DNA from 4 places in the Streptomyces sp. NPDC057963 genome. Region 1 is predicted to be linked to each of the others. Evidence: riboswitches for the same ligand, from Rfam matches in the RefSeq annotation. Region 1 holds a riboswitch; each other region holds the start of a gene.
The links. A riboswitch is a leader RNA that binds a small molecule or an ion and turns the genes downstream of it on or off. The one in region 1 is predicted to bind cyclic di-AMP.

Region 2: it holds a riboswitch for cyclic di-AMP, as region 1 does, so the genes downstream of both, ACFVT1_RS07920 (transglycosylase SLT domain-containing protein) here and ACFVT1_RS32645 (M23 family metallopeptidase) in region 1, are expected to answer to the same signal.
Region 3: it holds a riboswitch for cyclic di-AMP, as region 1 does, so the genes downstream of both, ACFVT1_RS10240 (peptidase) here and ACFVT1_RS32645 (M23 family metallopeptidase) in region 1, are expected to answer to the same signal.
Region 4: it holds a riboswitch for cyclic di-AMP, as region 1 does, so the genes downstream of both, ACFVT1_RS36065 (M23 family metallopeptidase) here and ACFVT1_RS32645 (M23 family metallopeptidase) in region 1, are expected to answer to the same signal.

What each region holds. Positions count from the first base shown of each region.
Region 1 covers NZ_JBHVPX010000020.1:24,647-27,946, forward strand. Annotated here, with positions in the region: gene ACFVT1_RS32645 (M23 family metallopeptidase) at 122-1,399, opposite strand; cyclic di-AMP (ydaO/yuaA leader) riboswitch at 1,411-1,563, opposite strand; gene ACFVT1_RS32650 (PP2C family protein-serine/threonine phosphatase) at 1,846-3,009, opposite strand; tRNA gene ACFVT1_RS32655 (tRNA-Met) at 3,230-3,300, opposite strand, start outside.
Region 2 covers NZ_JBHVPX010000003.1:186,198-189,497, forward strand. Annotated here, with positions in the region: gene ACFVT1_RS07915 (DUF2461 family protein) at 1-387, shown strand, start outside; gene ACFVT1_RS07920 (transglycosylase SLT domain-containing protein) at 626-1,411, opposite strand; cyclic di-AMP (ydaO/yuaA leader) riboswitch at 1,416-1,602, opposite strand; partial or broken gene ACFVT1_RS07925 (ATP-binding cassette domain-containing protein) at 2,300-2,914, shown strand; partial or broken gene ACFVT1_RS07930 (ATP-binding cassette domain-containing protein) at 3,035-3,300, shown strand, end outside.
Region 3 covers NZ_JBHVPX010000003.1:725,826-729,125, forward strand. Annotated here, with positions in the region: gene ACFVT1_RS10220 (STM4011 family radical SAM protein) at 1-2, shown strand, start outside; gene ACFVT1_RS10225 (SGNH/GDSL hydrolase family protein) at 1-844, opposite strand, end outside; gene ACFVT1_RS10230 (M23 family metallopeptidase) at 1,034-1,351, opposite strand; partial or broken gene ACFVT1_RS10235 (hypothetical protein) at 1,479-1,535, shown strand; partial or broken gene ACFVT1_RS10240 (peptidase) at 1,706-2,014, opposite strand; cyclic di-AMP (ydaO/yuaA leader) riboswitch at 2,020-2,174, opposite strand; gene ACFVT1_RS10245 (alpha-galactosidase) at 2,468-3,300, opposite strand, start outside.
Region 4 covers NZ_JBHVPX010000028.1:47,482-50,781, forward strand. Annotated here, with positions in the region: gene ACFVT1_RS36060 (GntR family transcriptional regulator) at 35-751, opposite strand; gene ACFVT1_RS36065 (M23 family metallopeptidase) at 1,107-1,913, opposite strand; cyclic di-AMP (ydaO/yuaA leader) riboswitch at 1,927-2,093, opposite strand; gene ACFVT1_RS36070 (M16 family metallopeptidase) at 2,450-3,300, opposite strand, start outside.

The DNA.
Region 1 (3,300 bases):
ACGGCTGTGCTGCTCCGGCAGACCGGCAGCCCTGACGTCGGGGGGTGAGCGTCAGGGCTGCCGGGGTTCAGCGGCCGGCGAACCGGCTCGGATCACGCGGATCGGGAGGGTGACCTGCGGATCAGGGGTTGAGGCCCTTGCCGCGCAGCCAGGCCATCGGGTCGATGCCCGTACCGGCGGGGGTGTGGACCTCCAGGTGGAGGTGCGCGCCGGTCACGTTGCCGGTCGCGCCGACTCGGCCGATGGTCTCACCGGTGGAGACCTTCTGGCCGACGCTGACGCCGATGGAGGACTGGTGGCAGAACCACAGCTCCGTACCGTCGTCGAGCTCCAGCACCGTGCGGTAGCCGTACGAACCGGACCAGCCGGCCGACTTGACGGTGCCGCCGTGTATGGCCTTGATCGGCGTACCCGTCGGCGCTGCGAAGTCGAGGCCGGTGTGGTAGCCGGAGGACCACATCGAGCCGGCTTGGCCGAAGGTCGAGGTGATCGTGTAGGAGGAGGTCGGAAGGGCGTAGCTGGCGGCGAGCTTGGCGAGCCGCAGGGCCTCGGCCTTCTTCTTGGCCTCTTCCTCCGCCTTCTTCTTCTCCGCGGCGGCCTTGGCCTCGGCGGCGTCCTGCTGCTTCTTGGCCTCGGCGGCGGCCTTCTCCGCGGCCTCCTTCTCCTGGGCGGCCTTCGCCTCGGCGTCGGCGGCGTCCTGCTGCTGCTCCGCCTGCTGGAGGATGCGCGCGCGGAGCGCCTCACCCGCGTCCACCGTGCCCTGTTCGGCCTCGGCGGTCGTGAGACCGGCGGTGGTGAGCGGGGCAGCAGTGGCGGCGTCCGCGGCCTTGTCGGCTTCGGACTCGTCGGAGAAGAGAGAGCCCACGCCCGGAAGGGACTTGGCATCGGGGAGGTTGTCCGCGATGGAGTCGGGAAGGGAGATGGAGACCGGCGGTTTGCTCTGCGCGGTGGCCATGCCGCCCGCACCGACCGCCGCGATGACGCCGACCCCGAGCACCGTGGAGCTACGGGCAAGTCCGTTGCGCTGCTTGGCGACGCGGTGCTTGCCGCGTACGGGGCGGACGGACTCCTCGGTGGGGTTCCACTCGTCCCGGCCCCGCTCGGGCCCGCCGTTGCCGTCGGCGCGGAATTCGCCGCCGAGCCCACCGGCGAAGTCGCCGCCAGGCTCGGTGCCGTATGCCGTTCCCGTCGCGACGGTGCCGTAGTCGGTGCCGTACGCCGATCCCGTCGCGACAGTGCCGTAGTTGGCACCGTAGGCGGTTCCGGTCCGGGCGGTTCCGTAGTCGGCGCCGAAGCCGGAGTCGGGTCCGGCCGGGGAATCGAAGTCAGCGACGACATCGGAAACGAAGTCGGGGTTGAACCGAGAGGGGGCCTCGGGGGCAGGCTTGTTGGACGCCACGGGGGCGCACTCCTTTCCTTCCTTCTCGCCTACCGGGTTAGCTGACGGGTTCGGAGCAGGAAGGTCTCCTACGGGCCCCTCCGTCTCTCACGAGACGCAGGTGTCCGATTCACCCCATGTAGGTGGTTCCCCGGTTCCCTTGCGGAATTCGGCGCTCGCGCACGGTGCCGCCACTGACGACGGCTGGGACGACCGCGCTGCGTTATCGAACGTTAATAGACACCCGTGCCTGATTCCAAGCTGTTCCCACTGATCGTTCATGTCTTTGGCCTGGACTTTACGGGGCACAATCGGGCGGAACGGTATGAGTTGATCGACCTTCAGTCATTACCCGGATTCTGACGTTGCGTCAAATGTTATGCGGAGCGGTGCGCTTCGATTACGTACGGTGGGCATCCCGCGCCCGAGGTCGCGCCCGGCTCGCGCGGAGCTCACGCCCCCGCCCGTCACACCTCTTCCAGACCCACGATCTTCACGGTCCTGCGCCGGTCCGGCTGCCCCTCCGCGGGACGCACGACCGCGAGCAGCGCCATGTCGTCGGTCGTCTCGCCACCCGTGTGCAGCCGTACGTCATCGGTCAGCGCGGACAGCAGCTCCTCGGGCCCCGGAAAGATCCGCCCCCGCAGCCGGGCCGCCGGGTCGTAGAAGACGCCGTCGGCGTTCCGCGCCTCGGAGAGACCGTCCGTGTACAGGAGGAGGGTCGTCCCCGCCGGCAGATCCCACTCGTCCGCCCGGTCGGGCCACACGCCCAGGTCCATCCCGAGGGGCAGCGCGGGCACCGTGGGCCCCAGCACCTCCAGCTCCCCGTCCGGGTGCAGCAGGATCGGCTCGGGATGACCGCGGTTGACGATCCGCACCCGGGACCCCCCGGGCGGGATCTCGGCCAGCACGGCGGTGATGAAGCCCTCGACCGCGTCGAGCCCGCCCCGCCGCGTCCCCTCCCGCGCCAGTGCCCGCTCCAGCCGCTGCGCCACGCCCTCCAGCGAACGCTCCTGCTCGGCCGCCTCCCGGAACGCCCCGATGATCACCGCCACCGACTCGACGGCATCGAGTCCCTTCCCCCGTACGTCCCCGACGACCAGCCGCACCCCCTGCGGGGTGTCCGTCACGGCGAACAGGTCGCCGCCGACGAACTCGTCCGCCTGCGCCGCCTCGTACCGCGCCGCCACATGCAGCCCGCCGATCCGGTCGGACGGCTTCGGCAGCACCGCCCGCATGGCCGTCTCCGCGATGACCCGCGCGGAGGCCAGCTGCTCATTGCCCCGCCGTACGACCCCGTTGATCACAACGGCGAGGACGGAGACGGTGGCCAGGGTGAGCAGCTCGATCAGCGGCACGACCTGCGGCAGCGTGGCGCTGTACAGCCGCAGCACGATGACGGCCAGCATCGAGGCGATGCCGGTGCAGATGGTCCTGGACAGCGAGAAGAACGGCGCGGCGATCAGCGGCGCCGCCACGAACAGCGGAATGGCGGTGAAGGTCGGCGGCGTCAGGAGATCGAACACCAGCCCGCCGACGATCATCAGGGCGGGCAGCGCGCGGACGAACCGCCGGGTACGGGTGCCGTCGCCCTCGGCATGCCTGCCGCGCCGCCTCAGCCGCTTCCACACCTGTGGTCTCCTGCCCGGTACGCGCGCGGCTGCGGACGGTACCGCGCCCCACCCCCAGGCTCACCGGAGCGGAGTCGCCCGGCGACTCCTCATCGGCCAATGGGGGTACGTACGTGGCACAGCTCACACACCACCCGGACCTGCTCCTTCGTGGGTCGACGGGTCGGCCGGAACGAGTCAGGCCCGGCACGCTGTATGCGTGCCGGGCCTGACTCTTCAGTAGCGGGGACAGGATTTGAACCTGCGACCTCTGGGTTATGAGCCCAGCGAGCTACCGAGCTGCTCCACCCC
Region 2 (3,300 bases), on a different contig from region 1:
GGCCTGCGCTTCGACCTCGACGGGCTCCGGATCAAGGGCGGCTGGACCTACCCGGACCCGGGGCAGATCCCGTTGTTCCGCAAGGCGGTTGCCGCGCAGGAGAGCGGCCCCGGGCTGGTGCGCGCCGTCGAGGCGCTGGCAGCGCGGGGGTACGAGGTCACCGGTGACCTGATGAAGCGCGTGCCACGCGGCCATGACGCCGGGCATCCCCGCGCCGACTACCTCCGGTACCGCTCGATCTCCGCCACCCGCCCCCTCGGCGGGGACTGCGCGCAGCACACGCCGGCGCTGGCCGGTGCCGTGCTCGCGGCGGCAGAGGAACTGGAGCCCCTCCTCTCGTGGCTCGCCGGCCATGTGACCGTTCCCGGCCCCCGCCGGGCCGTGTAGCGCCACCTCCGTACGCTGCCCGCGCATGCGTGCGGGGCGGGGCCCCATGCCCAACGGCCCGTCTCGGGACGGCAGTCCGGCGACGGATGGGCGCGGGTCGGGAGTTCCGTCTTTCCACGCATGCGGGACTACGGCCGGAAGGCGGTCCCTGACCGGCGGGTGCGGTCCTTCGCGAGCGGCCTCTGTTCCGGCCTCTCGCCACCCGTCGGTCCTGAACCGCCGTCGGCGCCGTTGCGCGTCAGTAGGCCCCGAACACGTTGTCGATCGAGCCGTACTTGGCGGCCGCGTAGTTGCAGGCCGCGGTGATGTTGGCAACCGGGTCGTAGCTGTCCAGCGACGTACCGGGCACGTGGTAGGCGCGGAACGTCGGGTCGATGATCTGGAGGAGACCCTTGGACGGGGTTCCCGCGACGGCGTTCGAGTCCCAGTTGTTGACGGCCCGGGGGTTGCCGGAGGATTCACGCATGACGTTGCGGTGGATGCCGTTGTAGCTGCCGGGGATGCCGCGCTCGGCCATGACGGCCAGCGACTTCTTGATCCAGCCGTCCAGATTGTTCGTGTACGTGGCGGGCTTGGCGGCCGGTGCGGCAGTGGTGGCCGTCGCCGGCACCGCGACGCCGTTCACGGCGGATACGCCGGTGGAAACGCGAGACTCCGCCTCGGCGCCGATGGTCAGCTTCATGCCGGGACGAATCACGGCGGGGTTGCCGCCGATCACGCCTCGATTGTCCTCGTACAGCTTCTGCCAGCCACCGCTGACGGAATGCCCCCGCGCGATCTTGGAAAGGGTGTCGCCCACGGTCACGGAATAGACGGTGGGCGCGGCCTTCCGGGCGGATATTTCCTTGACGGCGGCGGACGGCGCCGCGGCCTTTTCGGCGGCGACCGCCTGGGCCGGCGCGGCCGAGGCGAAGCCCGCGCAGATCAGCGGAAGCACGAGAGCGGCCCCGCCCGTGGTCGCGGCGATGAAACCGCGGGTCAGCGAAGTGTGCTTGCGACGATAGGACTTACCCGTTGCGGGCATGGCGAATTCCTCTCCGTCGCCTACGAGGTGAGCTGTCGGGTTCAGACGGGAGATGTCTGGCCGCAGGAAACTGCGACTTCACCCCGAGCCGTTCCGGATACCGGTTCGGCGGCCTACCTGGGTCCCCCGCTCCTGCCGTACGCGATCGGGTCGGTTTCTCGGACGGCGGCAGGATTCGGCGTTCCGTCCGGATTGACGGTGACCGTAGGCGAGAAACACCGAATGGAACAAGCCCCTATTTTTTGATCACAATTCATTTGCAAGATCGAATCACGGAAAGGCAGTAATCCACCTCACACCGCATTGCTGATTTTCCTTGCGCAGAAGGGAACCGAGGCGCACGCCACGACCCCCTGAACCTTGAACGTGACTCACACCACACAATTCGCAAAAGGTGCATTTCAGGCATAGGCCAAAAGCTGCAATTCACAACAGACTCCCCTTTATCGACCAAGAGGGTGTACTAGGCGAAACCGCCCATATGGGAACATTCACCCGTTGACTCGCACGCTCTCGCTCCGGCGCACCGCCCCCGGGCCGATCGCACCCGGAAGGACCGGCCGGCGGTCCACCCGTGTCCCTCCCCCACACGGCACAAGACTTTGCCTTCCGCCCTCCGCCTCGCTATCGTTTCGGCCGTCCTGTTGTCTCCGATTGAGGTGGACGTTGCGCATCTGAGGTTCGCGATCATCGCGCCGTACGACTCCGGTCGTACGCCCGTCACGCAGTAGCAGTGTTTACCCCTGCCCGTGACCCCGCGTGGATGCGACCTCGGTGCATGAGCCGTCCCTCGATCTCTCGGACCGCCGCACCCTTCCCCTGTCGGTCGCTGCGTGGTGCTCGCATACGAAGCCCCCATTCACCGTGCTCACGACTGCGAGGATCACCATGGCGACACCCACCGCCCCCAGCGCCTCCCTCACCTGCTCCGCCCTGTCCTTCCAGTGGCCGGACGGCACGACCGTCTTCGACGGACTCTCCTTCGGTATCGGCCGTGGCCGCACCGGTCTCGTGGGCGACAACGGCGCGGGCAAGTCCACACTGCTGCGCCTGCTGGCCGGCCTGCTTCGCCCCTCCCAGGGCTCGGTGACCGTCGGCGGCAGCCTCGCCCACCTCCCTCAGAACATCACCCTCGACACCTCACTGCGGGTGGACCAGGCCCTGGGCATCGCCGAGCGGCGCGACGCACTGCGCGCCATCGAGGCCGGGGATGTGGACGAGAAGCACTTCGAGACGATCGGTGACGACTGGGACGTGGAGGAACAAGCCCTCGCGACACTCGGCTCACTGGGGCTCGGGGGCCTCGAACTGGACCGCACCGTCGGCCAGATGTCCGGCGGGGAGACCGTCCTGCTGCGCCTGGCCGCACTGCTGCTGGAGCATCCTGATGTCCTCCTGCTCGACGAACCGACCAACAACCTTGATGTGTTCGCGCGTCGCAGGCTCTACGACGCCGTCGACAACTGGCGCTCCGGAGTGCTGGTCGTGGTCAGTCACGACATCGAACTGCTGGAGCGCGTGGACCGCATCGCCGAACTGCGCGCCGGATCCGTGAGCTGGTACGGCGGTGGCTGGTCCGCCTACCAGGAAGCCCTCACCACCGAACAGGAGGCCGCCGGGCGGATGTTGCGGGCCGCCGAGGCCGACGTACGCCGCCAGAAACGCGAACTGGAGGAAACCCATGTGAAACTGGCCCGCCGCCAGCGCCAAGGCAAGAAGGCGGAGGTGGACGGGGGCCTGCCGAAGATCCTCGCCGGCCGCCGCAAGCGGTCCGCGCAGGAGTCCGGGGGCAAGCTGCGCGGCCTCCACGAGGAGCGGTTGAGCGAGGCGCGCGAGCGCCGCGAGGAGGCCGCGGACGCGGTCCGCAACGATGCCGAGATCCGCGTGAG
Region 3 (3,300 bases), on a different contig from region 1:
AGAGAGGCAGCAGGTCGGGCCGCTTGGCCTCGACATGGTCGCCGGAGGACTCGCCGCGCAGCCGTCGGCCGATCCACGGCACCAGGTACTCGCGCGCCCAGTGGATGTCGTCACGCCGTACTTCGAGCGTGCCGCGCTGTGCCTGCGGGGGCCATTCCTGGTCGGGGTCGGCCGGCACGTCGAGGCCGAGGACCTGGGCGGCGCGCAGCGCGACCCTGGTGTGTCCCTCGGGCGACAGATGGAGCCGGTCGTCGTCCCAGGCACGCCTGTCCTGGACGGATCGCAGCGACCACAGGTCGAGGACCGGGCAGTCGTAGCGGTCGGCGATGGCCCGCACATGGGCGGTGTAGGTGGCGATCTTGCCGCGCAGATGGCGCAGCACGGGGATGCCACGGGTGTCGAAGCCGGTGGTGACCATCACGGTGCCGACCGATTCGGTCAGCTCGGCGACCGCGCGCTCGAAGCGCTCGGCCACGTCGTCGGGGTCGGTGCCGGGCCTGATGATGTCGTTGCCGCCCGCGCAGAAGCTCACCAGGTCGGGTGCGAGCTCCTTGGCGCGCGGCACCTGCTCCTCGACGATCTGGTCGAGGAGGCGTCCGCGTACGGCGAGATTGGCATATCTGAAATTCCCGTGTGCGGAAGCCTCGGTGCTCGATTCCGCATCGGGGTCAGGGAGCTGGTCCGCGAGAAGTACCGCGAATCGGTCCGCCCAGCCGACGAAGGCCCCGTCCGGACCGGGGTCGCCCACCCCTTCGGTGAAACTGTCGCCAATCGCTGCGTACGACCCGATGACACCATGTCGGTTGATGACGCCACGTTGATTTTTTCTCGAATCGTCTGCCACAAACGCCCATCCTGCACTGCCGAATGTGACCTACGCGACCGTAATAAGGGGTTGACGGTTGGTGAGATAGACCACCCGGTCAGATCTTGGTAAAGGGGGAATAAGCAGAAGGGGCGGTGCGCCGCCGCGCACCGCCCCTTCCGTGTTGCTCAGGTCATGCCGTGCTGCTCAGCTGCCCGTCCGTCCGGCTCAGACGTAGACGCCGTGCGAAGCCAGGAAGGCGATCGGGTTGATGTCCGAGCCGTACCCCGGACCGGTGCGGACCTCGAAGTGCAGGTGCGGTCCGGTGGCGTTGCCGGTCGAGCCGGAGAGGCCGATCTGCTGACCGGTGCTCACGGACTGGCCCGCCGAGACGGAGAGCGAGGACAGGTGGCCGTACTGCGAGTAGTGGCCGTCGGCGTGCTTGATGACGACCTGGTTGCCGTAGGCGCCACCCCAGCCGGCGGTGACGACGGTGCCGGAGGTGATGGCCTTCACGCTGGTGCCGGTGAAGACGGGGAAGTCGATCCCGGTGTGGCTGCCGCTGGACCAGTTGGAGCCGGAGGCGCGGTAACCGGTGGTGTGGTTGCCGGGGACCGGGTGCGCGTAGCCGGAGCCGGTGCTCCGACCGGCCGTGGCGGAGGTCTTGGACTCCGTGACCGCCGAGGCCTTGGCCGGGGCGGACTTCGCCGGGGCAGTCTTTGCCGGGGCAGTCTTTGCCGGGGCGGACTTCTCCGCCGCCGACGAGGGAGCCGAGGGGGCCTTCGACGGGAGGGCCGCGCCCGCGCCGGTGGGCGCGGAGTGGTCCGCCGCCTTGCCGCCGAGCGTCAGCTTCATGCCCGGGAAGATCAGGCCGGGGTCGTCGCCGACGACCGCGCGGTTGTCCTGGTACAGCTTCTGCCAGCCGCCCTCGATCTTGTGGTCGGCGGCGATCTTCGACAGCCAGTCGCCGGAGACGACGGAGTACGTCGTGGTGGCGGCCTGCTTCTGCGCGATCGGCTTGGCCGGGGCGGCGTGCGCGACGGCGGAGGCCGACTGCGGGGCGGCGGCCGGGGCGGCCTGCTCCGCGGCGTTGGCACCCGTGGCGCCGAACAACGGCAGTGCGATGACGGCTCCACCGGCGCCTGCGGCGGCGATGCCACGGGCGATGGTGCCGGCCTTCGTATGACGGTGCTTACCCGATATGGGCATGACGTGCTTCCTCTCCGGCGCCTGCGAGGTGAGCTGTCGGGTTCGGGCTGGAGATGCCCGGCCGCGGCGAGCGCGGCTTCACCCCGAGCCGGCCGGATTTCTCCGGACGGCGGCCTACCTGGTTCCCCCGCTCCTGCCACACGATGAGTGGATGTGAATTCCGGACGGCGGCAGGATTAGGCGGTCCATCCGGATTGACGGTGACCGTAAGCGAGTCGGGACGGCGAGAACAAGCCACTGGTTCCACGCCGGAATCCGCGCCAGGAAATCGGCGCGGAATTCCGGTCACACTCCGTGGATTAAGGATCTTGCCTTTCCGTGCCGCGCAGGGAATGGCCGACCGCCCCGTCGGTACACACCGTCACGGATATGATTCCGCTCACGAGAGCGCGATCATCTCCCGTACGGACAGGGCAAGTTTGACCAAATGCACCTATTACGGACATTTCGTGCTCATCGTGCGCGTCGGAGCCTCAGCACCCCTGCGTCGAGATCCCCCCGGAGCCCGGTGTGCAGCCCCTGATGGAGCAGTGCCGAGCCGTGGTGCACCGCCCCCGTGTCACGGCAGGTGTACGTCGCCGCGGGGTCGAGTCCGCACAGTCGCAGGGCCGGAGGCAGCTCCCCGTACCTTTGCGCCTCCAGCCACGTCAGGACCACGATCTCGTCCCCCTGGACGTACTGGACCGCACTGAGACCACCGCGCGGGGCGCGCAGCCGGTACAGCGCGCCGTGCTGCACCACCGGCCGGATCTCCTTGTAGAGCTCCACCCAGGCCCGCGCCTCGGCCAGCTCCTCCTCGCTCCACTCGGCGAGGTCCCCACCGACCCCGAGCACGCCCGCCATCGCGCTCACGAAGCGGAAGCGCAGTGAACTGACCCTGCCGTTGAGCTGGGTATTCGGGCTGTCGGTGACCCACGCGGCCATCACCCGAGCCGGATGGATCTGGCCGAAGCCCTCCTGGATGGCGAGGCGGTCGAGCGGGTCGGTGTTGTCCGAGGTCCACACCTGGTCCGTACGGGACAGAATCCCCAGGTCGACCCGGCCGCCACCGCCGGAGCAGGACTCGAAGGCGACCGAGGGGTGCGCGGCCCGGAGACGGTCGATCAACGCGTACAGGGCGTCGACATGCTCGATCCAGAGCTTCTGCGGATATTCCTCGCCCGGCCAGCCGGCGTCGGTGAAGGAGCGGTTGAAGTCCCATTTCACGTAGTCGATGGGCGCGCTGGAGAGCAGTGCGTCCAGTTGTTCCCAGAGATATTCCTGCACATCGGCGCGGGCCAGATTGA
Region 4 (3,300 bases), on a different contig from region 1:
GTTAATGCCGGTCGCCTGTGGCGTTTACGGGATGTTACGGAGCCCTCACCGGGCCGGTGCGGGAGGCGGCGGGTCCGCGTTCCGGCCGGTCGGTGCGGGATGCCGCGGGTCCGCGTTCCGGCCGGTCGGTGCGGCGCAGCCGGTGCGCGGCCGCGGCCCGTTCGGCGTGCTGGGCGGCCATCGCCCTGGCCCGTTCCGCGTCGCCGCGCGCCACCGCGTCCACGATGGCTCCGCGTTCGGCCCAGCAGTCCGCCGGGCGGGCCGGCTGCTCGACCTCGTACATCCAGGCGATCTTGTGCCGGAGCTGGGTGAGCAGCGCGATCAGGCCGGGGCTGCCGGAGGCCTGCGCCAACGTCTCGTGGAACCAGCCGCCCAGCGAGCGAAGATCCTCCCTCTCACCCCGCCCGACCCGCTCCTGGCCGAGCCCGACCAGGCCGCGCAGCACCTTGAGATGCGCCTCGGTGCGGCGGTGCGCGGCACGTGCGGCACCCAGTGGCTCCAGCAGCATCCGGACCTCCAGCAGGTCGGCCGCCTCCTGTTCGGTGGGCTCGGCGACACAGGCGCCCGCATGCCGCCGGGTGACCACGAACCCCTCGGACTCCAAGGTGCGCAGCGCCTCCCGTACCGGCACACGGGAGACCCCGTAACGGCGCGCCAGCAACTCCTCGGTGAGCCGGCTGCCGCGTTCGAAGACACCGGAGACGATGTCGTCACGGATTGCCGTGCATACCGAATGCGCGGGAATGTGCATGCCCGAACCTCCGCCTCGATCCCCGCGGAACGCGGCCGGCCGACGCCTGTTCCGCGACTCTATTCCAATGCGGCCGCATTTCCGATGCCGGGCAGAAATTCATGAATATCTTTTGGCCACGGACGGCGCGGCGGGCAGGAACCACGGGAGGGCGCCGGAGCCGGGCACTGCGGGTCGGCACGGCGGGCCGGGCCCGGCGGGCACGGCACGGCACCGCGGGCACGGCACGGCACCGCGGGCACGGCACGGCACCGCGGGCACGGCACGGCACCGCGGGCACGGCACGGCACCGCGGGCACGGCGAAGGCCCCGGCGTATCGCCGGGGCCTTCGAAGGGGTGCTGCGGGGGCGTCGGTCAGACGTTGACGCCGTGGGCGCGCAGGTATGCGACGGGGTTCATGTCGGAGCCGTACGAAGGCGTGGTCCGGGCCTCGAAGTGGAGGTGCGGGCCGGTGGAGTTGCCGGTCGAACCGGAGAGGCCGATCCGCTGTCCCGCGCCGACGCTCTGGCCGACGGAGACGCCGATCGAGGAGAGGTGGCCGTACTGCGTGTACGTACCGTCCGTCATCCGGAGCACGATGTTGTTGCCGTACGCGCCGCCCCAGCCGGCCTCGACGACCGTACCGGCACCGACGGCGACGACGGAGCTGCCGGACGCGGCGTGGAAGTCGATGCCCGAGTGGCTGCCGGACGACCAGAGCGAGCCACTGGACTTGTAGCCGGTGGTGACGTACGAACCGGCGACCGGGAGCTGGAAGGCTCCCAGGCGGGTGCGCTCGGCGGACCGGGCGGCGCGCGCCTTCTCGGCGCGCGCTTCGGCCTCGCGCTTCGCGTCGGCCTTGGCCTTCGCCTCCGCCTTCTTCTTGGCTTCGGCCCGCTTCTGGGCCTCCGCCTTGCGCTGAGCCTCCGCCTTCGCCGCGGCATCGGCCTGGCGCCGCTGCGCGTCGGCCTGGGCGTCGATCTGGCCGGCGAGGGCGCTGTCGATGGCGATGACCTGGTTCAGGCCGGTCTCGCTGACGGACGCGTCCGCGGCGAGGGCCGGCGCGGCCATGCCGCCGACGACGCCGGTGGTGGCCAGGGCCGCGACGCCGGCGATCTTCGCGCTCCTGCACGTCAGTCGGCTCGGGGCACGATGCTTCCCGGTGGCACGGGTGAACGCCATGAAGTGGCTGGTCCTTTCCTTCCTTCTCGCCTACCGGGTTAGCTGACGGGTTCGGAGCAGGAAGGTCTCCTACGGACGCCCCGGCCTCACCGAGGCCCAGACATCCGATTCACCCCAGGGACTGCGTGGGTCCCCGGCTCCCCAGGCTCGCGCCTGACGGGGACTCGGCGATGGCTGCCCGGTGCGTCGCGGATGCGGCGTACGAGTGACGGACAGCCCAGCCGACGCTAAGCGGGGTCACTTTCATTCACCAAACGGACAGGCCGTTTTGTAGCGCATCCCACAGGGCAGACAGGCAACCCCTCCACCAGAACGGACAAAAAGGAAGGCTCCAGCGAGATCTCGCTCACAGGAGCCTTCCTCTTGTCCCGGTATGTGGACACATGACACCGGATGGTGGGCCAGCTGGGGGGCCGAGCGGCGCAGCCGACACTCGGTCCGCCCCGTCGGTCCTCCGCCGGAAGAGGCGGCCGAGCGGTGAGGCGGCACGGGCGGACCGCCACCGGCGGACCGCCACGCGCAACGGGCCGGCCCGGTCAGCCGGCGACCACCGACACCTCTCCGATGCCCAGCGCCCGGACCGGCTCCTCGATCTGCGCCGCGTCACCGACGAGGACCGTGACCAGCCGGTCGCCCGGGAAGGCGCTGACCACCGCCGCGGTCGCCTCGACCGTGCCGGTCTCCGCGAGCCGGGCATAAAGATGCGCCTGGTAGTCGTCCGGGAGGTGCTGCTCGACCTGGTCGGCGAGGGTGCCTGCGACGGAGGCCGCCGTCTCGAACTTCAGCGGTGCGACACCCACGAGGTTCTGCACGGCCGTCTCGCGCTCCTCATCGGTCAGCCCTTCGGCCGCCAGGGTCCGCAGTACCGTCCACAGGTCCTTCAGCGCCGGTCCCGTGGACTCCGTGTCCACCGATCCGCTGATGGCCAGCATCGCGGCACCGGTCGGCCCCGCGGCGGAGTCCGGGGCCGACGACCGCAGCACCTGGGCGAAGGCCCGCACGCCGTAGGTGTAGCCCTTCTCCTCGCGCAGCACCCGGTCCAGCCGGGAGGTGAGCGTGCCGCCCAGGCAGTACGTGCCGAGCACCTGGGCCGGCCACACGCTGTCGTGCCGGTCGGCGCCGATCCGGCCGATCAGCAGTTGCGTCTGCACCGCGCCCGGCCGGTCGACGATCACCACCCGGCCGGTGTCGTCCGCGGTGATCGGCGGGGCGGGACGGGGCTCGGCGGTGTCGCCCGACCAGTCGCCGAGGGTGTCGGCCAGCAGGGTGTCCAGGTCGATGCCGGTGAGGTCGCCGACGACCACGACGGTCGCCGTGGACGGCCTGACATGGGCGTCGAAGAAGGCGCGCACGGCGGCCGAGTCGATCCGCTCGACCGTCTCCTCGG